Regions from separate parts of the [Rhizobium] kunmingense genome, predicted to be linked through region 2. Evidence: predicted binding sites of a transcription regulator. Region 2 holds the regulator's gene; each other region holds the start of a gene.
What was found. The regulator LexA, encoded in region 2, represses DNA repair genes until DNA is damaged. The targets are predictions, from matches to a motif close to TGTTCNNNNTGTGTTCNG.
Positions count from the first base shown of each region.

Region 1 (3,259 bases), 130 kb from region 2:
CGTACCTGGCTGTTACCCTCGTTCTGGCCGCTGTGATCCATCGTCATCGGCTGGCGACCTCCGGCGGCTTTTCACCGGCAATGCGGACATTGCCGCCTTCACGCACACGCTGCAGCCCTTCGGTCGCAACAGCATCGCCATCGTTCAGCTCGGCGGCGACGAGAATGGCGTCGGGATTGCGCTGGATGACCCGAACACGAACTTTCACAGACTTGTGATCCTCGATGCGCCAGACGAAGGAGCCCTGGGCATCCCACTGGACGGCGAGCGGATCGACGGTCGGATAGGTCTCGCCGGGGAAGCGCATGGTCACGCCGAAGGACATGCCGGCGCGCAGTTCATCGCTGCCGTTGGGTATCTTGGCGCGAATGCGGATCGTGCGGCTTGCCGGATCGACGCGGTTGTCTACGGCCTCGACCGATCCCTGATAGCTGCTGCCGGGGCGCGAAACCGAGGTTGCCTCGACCGGCATGCCGGCCTTGACCTGAACGGCGAAGCGTTCCGGCGCCCAGAAGTCGACCAGCAGTTCCGAACGGTTGTCGATCGTCACAACGTTGCTCGTGGTCGTGACGTTATCGCCGATATTGATGGCGACGATGCCGACGATACCTTCGATCGGCGCGACGACGGAACGGCGCTTCAGGGCCAGCTCGGCATTGGTGACGGCAAGCTGCGCGGTTTCCTTGGCGATCTGCGCATCGAGCACTTCCAGCCTCGAAAAGCTCTTCAAGGTCGCATAGCTGTCGGCTTTTTCTCGGGCGCTGCGCAACAGGACCTGGGCCTGGTCACGCAGGATGATCTGCTCGTCGTCGTCGAGCTGCGCTAGGATCTGCCCCTTTTTCACCCGGTCGCCGGACTTCACCATGATTTCGTTGATCGTGCCGGTCGCCTGCGGCATCACGATGACGGACTGGATCGCCTCGCCGTCGCCGATGGCAGAGAGCCGGTCGTTCACCACGCCGGTGCTGACCGGACGGGTTGCGACCAGAACGGCCTGACGTTCGGCACTGTTTTGCGCGGACTGACCACCGGCCGCAGAGACGGCCCCTTCGCTGCCGGCAACGGTGGCTGAAACCGGTTCGATAGACCGGGCGTTGATCGCGGATACGACGTTTGCGGGCGCGCCCATGGAAATCAGCGACCGGCCGGCATCGGCAGAAAGATAGACCCAGAGACACAGGCCTCCAAGCAAAACCGCCACCGAAAGAAGAAGCTGGCCCCAGATCCGCATAGTTTCTCCCAACAGACTGAATATTTCGAAAGGAAGTATCCTCGTTTCCCTTGCAACGTGCAATGGCCGGACGATCCACCTTACCGAATTGTAACCTCACGCCATTTCACGCAGATGTCAGAGCCTGGGGACAAACCCGGGCGGGCACGGTGCAAAGACTTTCAGGCGATAGCCCACAGAAGACAGGAATGAAAAGTGAACAGCTTCTGGCCTTTCGGCCTCGAATCACTACATTGGCGGCATGAGTAACAGTTTCGACGATATCCCGTTCTTCGATGAAGAGCCGGACCACGCGCCCCGCAAGCGGCAGACACCGGCCACGCGCCCGCAAACGGAGCCCGCCCGCCAGTTCGGTGCCGATGGCGGCTCGAATGGCAGCGGTCTCGGTATCGCCGCCCGCGCCATGGCGGCGCGCGACGGTGCGCGCCCTGCCCCGGATTATCTGACCGGCCTCAACCCGGAACAGCGCGAAGCCGTCGAAACGCTGGACGGCCCCGTTCTCGTGCTGGCCGGCGCCGGCACCGGCAAGACAAGGGTATTGACCACCCGCATCGCCCATATTCTCGAAACGAACCGCGCCTATCCGAGCCAGATCCTTGCCGTGACCTTCACCAACAAGGCCGCGCGCGAGATGAAGGAACGCATCGGCGTGCTCGTCGGCGGCGCGGTCGAAGGCATGCCCTGGCTCGGCACTTTCCACTCGATCGGCGTCAAGATCACGCGCCGCCATGCCGAACTCGTCGGCCTGCGGTCTGATTTCACCATTCTCGATACGGACGACGTCATCCGCCTGATCAAACAGCTGATCCAGGCCGAAGGCCTGGACGACAAGCGCTGGCCGGCCAAGCAGTTCGCCGGCATGATCGACGGCTGGAAGAACAAGGGTCTGCTGCCGCCCGACATCGCGGAAGGCGATGCCCGCGCCTTTGCCAACGGCAAGGGCCGCGAACTCTATGCCGCCTATCAGGCCCGTCTGCGCACGCTCAACGCCTGCGACTTCGGCGATCTCCTGCTGCATCCGATATCCATATTCCGCAAGACGCCGGATCTGCTGAAGGAATACCACCAGAAATTCCGCTACATCCTCGTCGACGAATATCAGGACACCAACACGGCCCAGTATATGTGGCTGCGGCTGCTCGCCCAGCGTCCCAAGGGCGTGCCGCAGAACGTCTGCTGCGTCGGCGACGACGACCAGTCGATCTATGGCTGGCGCGGTGCCGAAGTCGACAACATCCTGCGTTTCGAGAAGGATTTCCCGGGCGCCAAGGTGATCAAGCTCGAGCGCAATTACCGCTCCACCGAACACATCCTCGGCGCCGCCGGCCACCTCATCGCCCATAACGAAGGCCGCCTCGGCAAGACGCTGTTCACCGACCGCGCCGATCCCGACGACGAGAAGGTCATCGTCCATGCGGCATGGGACTCGGAAGAGGAGGCCCGCGCCGTCGGCGAGGAAATCGAGCGCTTGCAGCGAGGCGACAACGACGGCAAGAAGCATGCGCTGAACGACATGGCGATCCTTGTCCGCGCCTCCTTTCAGATGCGCGAGTTCGAAGACCGCTTCGTCACACTCGGCCTGAACTACCGCGTCATCGGCGGCCCGCGCTTCTACGAGCGGCTCGAAATCCGTGATGCGATGGCCTATTTCCGCCTCGTCTGCCAGCCGGCCGACGACCTGGCCTTCGAGCGCATCATCAACACGCCGAAGCGTGGACTGGGCGACACCACAGTCCGGTACCTGCACGACTATGCCCGCGCCCGCGACATCCCGATGCTGCAGGCCGCAGCCGACATCATCGAGACCGACGAATTGAAGCCGAAGGCGCGCAAGGCGCTTTTCGATGTTATCCAGAACTTCAGCAACTGGCAGGAACGCCTTGAATCGATTCCCCATACGGAACTCGCCGAACAGATCCTCGAAGAGGCCGGCTATACCGACATGTGGAAGAACGACAAGTCGGCCGAAGCACCGGGCCGCCTCGACAACCTGAAGGAACTGATCCGCTCGATGGAGCAGTTCGAAAG
Region 1 is NZ_CDRNXG010000001.1:2,700,611-2,703,869, reverse strand. Features, by position in the region: gene AC0JZ4_RS12880 (efflux RND transporter permease subunit) at 1-41, opposite strand, end outside; gene AC0JZ4_RS12875 (efflux RND transporter periplasmic adaptor subunit) at 44-1,231, opposite strand; gene AC0JZ4_RS12870 (ATP-dependent helicase) at 1,473-3,259, shown strand, end outside.
Region 1: the regulator LexA is predicted to act here: its motif matches at 1,416-1,433, upstream of AC0JZ4_RS12870 (ATP-dependent helicase).

Region 2 (3,259 bases):
CTATTCCTCGAAGCCGAACATGACGCCCTGCCCGGCTGCCGGCTGCACGAGCACACGGCCATCCCGGCGGATGAATGCGACGTCATTAGCAGCAAGGATGATCTCTGTCACGGCCAGATCGGCGGAGCGAAAAATCAGAACCTTGCCATAAAACCCCGCAGCCGACGGATCGAATTGCAAGCCGAATTCATGGTCGAGCTGCCCTTCACCGAGAACCCGGACGCGGCCATTCTCGGCAGCAAACACCAGACCCGCCTCGGTTTCTTCCGCCTCCGCGCCAAGCACCTGGACAAGCAGCGGCACAGAGGATGAGGGATCGCGCGCCGCGAGCACCACCTCCTTGAGGCCGGTTACCGAATTCGCATGGATGCGTAAGTTGCCCATATCCTGAGGGAATGAAACCACACGCTGACAGGCGAAGGCAAAGAAATCCGGAGCCGCAGCATCCGCCGCAAAGGCGAGCCTGAAGCGGCCCTCCGCCTCATCACCATCCGGAGACTTTATGACGCGCGAAAATTCCAGCACCTCGCCCGCCGATACTCCGGCTGCGACAAAGCGTTGATCATCAGCCTCGGCATCATCACTGGCCACGACCAGCGCCGAAAGCCCCTGCCTCCCACGCTTCCCCCTGAATGCGACATCACGCGCCACGAAAACATTGCCGCGCTTGGCAGCTGCACCCGCCTTGCGCCGGTCCGCCAGCGCCAGCGGCTCCAGATAGATGCCGTCATCGAGGAAGACACAGGCGTTAGACGTCCCGAACGGATGCAGGGCATCGGGCGCCACCGTAAAGCCCAGCGCCGACAACCGGCCGCGCGCCGCAGCTAGATCGCAGACCGGCAATACGAGATGATCGATTTTCTTCGCAGTCACGCATGTCCCCCAGACATTTGTTAGCTGGAAGCTAGATTGGTCAGACAACCGACAAGCGCAAGTCCCTTTAAGCGGACAAATGGATCTGCCATTTCAGAAAGTTATGAAATCTCCACCCAAATTTAAGGACTTGCGGAACACATATGGAACATATAGTGTCCGTTCTGCATTTGTTTCAAAATCCGAAGGTGCGCATCCATGCTGACTCGCAAGCAACAGGAACTGCTTCTTTTCATCCACGAGCGGATGAAGGAGTCCGGCGTACCGCCTTCCTTCGATGAAATGAAGGATGCGCTCGACCTCGCATCCAAGTCGGGTATTCACCGCCTGATCACGGCGCTGGAAGAACGCGGCTTCATTCGCCGCCTGCCGAACAGGGCGCGCGCGCTCGAAGTCATCAAGCTGCCGGAAGCCTATGTGCCAAGCCTGCAGCCGAAGCGCGGCTTCTCCCCGAGCGTCATAGAGGGAAGCCTCGGCAAGCGTCCGGTCGAGCCCGCAGCACCTGCTCGATCCGCGCCGCTTGAGGATGCCACCTCCGCAAGCGTTCCGGTCATGGGCCGCATCGCCGCCGGCGTACCGATCTCGGCAATCCAGAACAACACCCACAATGTTTCCGTTCCGATCGAGATGATCGGCACCGGCGAACATTACGCGCTCGAGGTCAAGGGCGACTCTATGATCGAGGCCGGCATTCTCGACGGCGATACCGTGATCATTCGCAACGGCAGCACCGCCAATCCAGGCGACATCGTCGTGGCACTCGTCGATGACGAGGAAGCGACGTTGAAGCGTTTCCGCCGCAAGGGGGCATCGATCGCGCTCGAAGCGGCAAACCCGGCCTATGAGACCCGCATCTTCCCGCCCGATCGCGTCAAGGTGCAGGGCAAGCTGGTCGGCCTTATTCGCCGCTATCACTGAGACCGGGCTGACTGGTCTCCGCAGCATCACCAGACGGTGACATGGCCGTATTTGTTATGGGCACGCCGCCTGCGCGTCCGGTTGCGTCATTCGTTGCTGCGCCGGCGCTCGATGGCTGCGTGGCAAAACCGTTTGCCTCGATGGCGGCTGCAAGCCATCCGGGCAGGCTCGGGTCATATCGGTTCCCTCGCCAGTCATACTGGCGATGTATGGCCCACGGTCGTTGCGTGCCGGCAAATGACGGCGTGATTTTCCAGTTCCGGTGATCATCGATGCCATGAGCGCGGTCCGGCAGCGCGATTTCCAACGCACCGGTTTTCCTGAGCGTGGCGCCTGAAAGAAGCAGGGTACCGGATCGGCATTGATCGAAACGCGCCCTGGGAGCGATGACAAGATCAGCCACATCACAGGCCGCACCGACATAACGGCCATCGTCGAGCGCAATCACGAGCATCCCTTCCTCCGGTCCGGACTTCTGGTCCGACGCATTCGGCTCGCGCAGACCTCCGGCGTTGTCGCGAACGCGGTCCTCACCGATGCGCAGGCCGCACCAGGCCTTGGCCTCGCAGGAGAAACGAGGAGCCGTCAAGGAAGCCATGCGCCGGCGCGCAGCCGCCACGAGATCGTCCGCCAACCTCTCGTCGCCCGCCCCTTCAGGGGCAACAGTCGGAGATGGCGAAGGGTGAACCGTTTGCAACGCGGCAGCCGGGTCGAGCATGACAGGCTTGATCGGCTCAGGCAGACCAAGGGCCCTCGTCCACTGGTCGAAGACGAAGGCGGATGGGCGGGTGCGATTGACCGTCACAAGGCTCCGGTCGCGATAGGCAATGAGTGTACCGTCCTCCGAGACGAGAAGGGTGGATCCGGCATGTGAGCCGCCCTGAACAAACAGCACCAAGGCGGCGATCAGAAACGGCACGCCTGCGAGCCGAAGGCGGGTCCGCAGCAAGGCCAGCAACAACATGCCGGCCACGCCGAGCGGCAGAAACAACGCCTGCTGCTGGCCGACCAGGGCATCGCCGCGCCAACCGGCAACCGTGTGCGCGATCGCGATCACCCATTCCAGTCCCTTCGCCATCAGTGCGATAAAAGGCCCATCAAGCCCCAACGGCATCAAAAGCATGGCAACAAGCCCGGCCGGCATGACCATGAAACTGATGATCGGCATGGCGGCAAGATTGGCAGCAAGCCCATAGGTCGAAATCCGGTGAAAATGCTCGATCGAAAAGATCGCCGTGGCAAGGCTGCCGATCAACGAGGTCAGCACGATGCCGCCGACGAAGCGAGAGGATGCGGCAGCGCCCGTCACCAGAGGGTGACGAAACGGCAGCGGTTCGTGCACGCGCCGCCTTGCCCGCTCCGCCCAGAGCGCATACCCGGCCACCAGTGCAGCCGTGGCCGCAAACGACATCTGGAAACTCGGCCCCAGAATTTCCGATGGTGTCCAGGCGAGAATGATCAATGCCGA
Region 2 is NZ_CDRNXG010000001.1:2,833,431-2,836,689, reverse strand. Features, by position in the region: gene AC0JZ4_RS13680 (VOC family protein) at 1-873, opposite strand; gene lexA (transcriptional repressor LexA) at 1,072-1,791, shown strand; gene AC0JZ4_RS13670 (ComEC/Rec2 family competence protein) at 1,772-3,259, opposite strand, start outside.

Region 3 (3,259 bases), on a different contig from region 2:
ATAGAGTTTCGTCAGCCAGGCAACGTCGCGCGCCGGCTTGGCCGTGCCAGCCCGGATTGCCTGCCGCGTGCCATCGACCTTTTCGACGATCAGATCGGCGCGGCGCACGCCAAGACCACGTTTCTGCAGTTCGTCGATCAACTGGACGATGAGCCGGCCGACATATTTGTTGATGGTCTCGGCCGCGCCGATCGGTTCGGCGAAGGCGCGAGACACCTCGATCAGCTCCGGCGAGCGGATCGGATCGATCGGCTCGCCGGCACGCCCGACCATCTGGTCGAGCCGGCGGCCGATCTCAGGACCGAAACGAAGGGTGAGTGGCGCACGTGGCGTGTTGGCGAGCTCGCCGATTGTCTGGAAGCCGAGCGTCCGCAGATCGCCGACGATCTTGGGTGGCAGGCGCAGCAGGGAGATTGGAAGCTTTTCGACAGCTCGGACGGTCTGGCCGATCGGCACGATCACCGTCTCACGGCTAATGGCGCGGGCGCAGGCATGTGCCGCGCCCCAGGTATCCGCGACGGCGACCCGCGCCATCAGCTTCTTGGCCAGGAACTGATTGGCGATCATCGTCACCATCGGCAGCTCGCCGCCTTGAAGATGATCGGCGCCCTCCGTGTCCATGACAATGCCGTCGATCCCATCGACGGCGACGATCGGTGAATATTTGGTCAGCGCCCATAAGGTGATGCGCTCAAGTGCTGCCGCATCGGTCAGCGGCTCGGCGTCGACCAGCATCAGGCCTCGAAACAGCGCCTGCGCTTTTGCTGCCGGCATGCCGACATGAACGCCCGCTTTACGAGCGGCGCTATCGGCGGCCGACACCCAGCGCTTGGCGCCGCTCTTGGCGACCACAGCAATCGCCTGTTCAGGGGGAATGGACGGATCGGCGCGACGAATGCGATCCGTCGGCAGATCCGGAAGATAGATCGAGACGACCCTGGTCATCACATGCCCTCACAAGAAACTCAGCACACTCGCCCGCACGCGACCGCATCAACTCCAGGAACCATTGAGCTCGCCCGATGCCCGGTACCGGCAATTCTTCCGAAGGCATGACACTGACCCGCCAGCGCGTGGTCGAGGCCGTCGGCTGGCCAAAGTCATTGGCTTCGGTCTGCCGCCGCCATCGGCGCACGGCAAGCGCCATCGTCCCGGTGCGTTCTGCCGCCAGCTGCAGCCGGCGCGAACAAGCCATGGGCAGGCGCACCAGCTCACCGACCACAGCACCGAGCCCGCCGAACGACAGCCCCTCCTCCATATTGGCGAGCACATCCTCATCCCTGTCGGACTCGACGAAGATCACCCGGTCTGATTGGAGACCAACCTGTGCCAGTGCCGGGAAAAATAGATCCGGCCGCGTCAGACACCAGACAATCGGTCCCTTCGTCCTGGCTGCAATGCCGGCGGCACACAGCGCTACAGCGGCACCATCGACCGTGCCGGCACCACCACCGGCGAATTCATGCAGGGCACCATAAGCGAGCCCGCCACCGGGAAGCTTGTCGTCGATCTCGGGCACACCGAAGGCGAGACAGCCGGCTTTGCGGGCTGAAGTCCCTTCAAGCGCAGAAATCCGCTCGCGCAGATCGGCAATCACATCGGAAACACCGTCGGACACCCTTGTGGTGCGGGCAGCAGTCATCGTTCACAGCTCCCTGCAAGGTCGTGTTGGCACCTCGACGTCATGTCGTATTAGGCTTTATGTTCACTAATTGTTCCGTTGCTGCGAAAGAGTCAAGCGGGCCTCTAGATGGGAATATGCTCCTAGAATCAGCAGGCGATGAAATATCTCTTGGGAATCAGGCGCGTAGAAACGGCAGAAATATTTTTGGCTTTTCTGCCGAATATCACCACGTTTGGTGGATATCGGGGACAGATGGCACTCCGTCACAGTGTTCATATGTTTGCTTGTTGAGTTGGCACCATGACGAAAGGTCTGAGATCGCAGCCCCTCACGCACAAAACCGACGCGCCGGCCCGCCCGCGGCCGCGCAAGGCGCTTAAGATCGAGGCGCCGAAACTCGCCTATGATCCCGGAGGCCATCAGGGCGAAGGGATTGCGGAGCCATCGACGCAGCCGGCGTCCTGTCGAGGTGCTTTCTTTATCGTCGGTCAAGAGGTCGCACCCGGCAAGCCCGGCCAGATCGGATCACTGCTGCTGGCTGGCTATCTGAATTATGAGATCGTCCACATCGGAAGCGTTCGCGCCGACCTGAATGATGCCGACGCCCGCAAGCTCAGAAAGATGCTGGATACGTTACGCTGGAAGCATAAGACGCCGCCGATCCACTGCGAGATCAACAAACTCGGTGCAGCCTATATCGTCTGGGCGTATCCGACATTGATCGCGGCGATCGCATTTCGCGGCTGGAGTGACGGCGGCTTGATCGAGCAAGCCACTTATGAAGGGCTGGCTAAACGGCAGGACAATGCTGACGTGTTCAGGCGTGAGCAGACCAGCAAGACTGGCGAAACGAGCGCCAGGCGATAGATTGTCCCTATACGGTCTGAGGGAGGACTGCCTGGCATGTGCAACCTTTATCGCATGGAAGACAAGGACTGGGTCTCGTCCTGGGCCAAGGATGCCGAAAGACTGATCAACCTGATGCCAGCCTATCAGATGAACCCGGACCAGACCGGGCCGATCATCCGCAATACGGCCGATGGTCGCCGGCAGCTCGCAAATGCACGCTGGGGCCTGCCCTCGCCGATCTTCGTCCAGAAGAAGGCGACTGAAACGCGCGCCGACAAGATGAGAGCGAAAGGCCAGGCCGTCGATATGGACGCGCTGATGCGCATGGAGCCCGACCGCGGTGTGACCAATGTCCGAAAGCTCACCCTTCCTCATTGGACGCGCTGGTTCGGCGTAGAGCACCGCTGCATCGTGCCAGTCACCAGCTTTGCCGAGCCTGATCCTGAAGCCCAGGAGCCCAGCGGCAAAGTCCCGAACGCTTGGTTTGCGCGCGACGAGCAAAAGTCCTTGATGTTTTTCGCCGGCATCCATGTGCCCGGCTGGCAAAGTGTCCGAAAGGTCAAAGATGGGTTGACTACCGATGATCTCTACGGTTTTCTGACAACGGACCCGAACGGGCTGGTGAAGCCGATCCATGAAAAGGCAATGCCGGTCCTACTGTTGACCAAAGAGGAAACCGAGACATGGATGCGGGCGCCTTGGGATGAGGCCAAGGATCTCGCCCGGCCCCGGCCCGACGATGCACTGATCATTTCGTCGCGCGAGCCCTATGGCTCCTCGATCGTC
Region 3 is NZ_CDRNXG010000002.1:617,571-620,829, reverse strand. Features, by position in the region: gene AC0JZ4_RS21350 (Y-family DNA polymerase) at 1-945, opposite strand, end outside; gene AC0JZ4_RS21345 (ImuA family protein) at 866-1,642, opposite strand; gene AC0JZ4_RS21340 (ATP dependent DNA ligase) at 1,925-2,491, shown strand; gene AC0JZ4_RS21335 (SOS response-associated peptidase family protein) at 2,528-3,259, shown strand, end outside.
Region 3: the regulator LexA is predicted to act here: its motif matches at 1,703-1,720, upstream of AC0JZ4_RS21345 (ImuA family protein).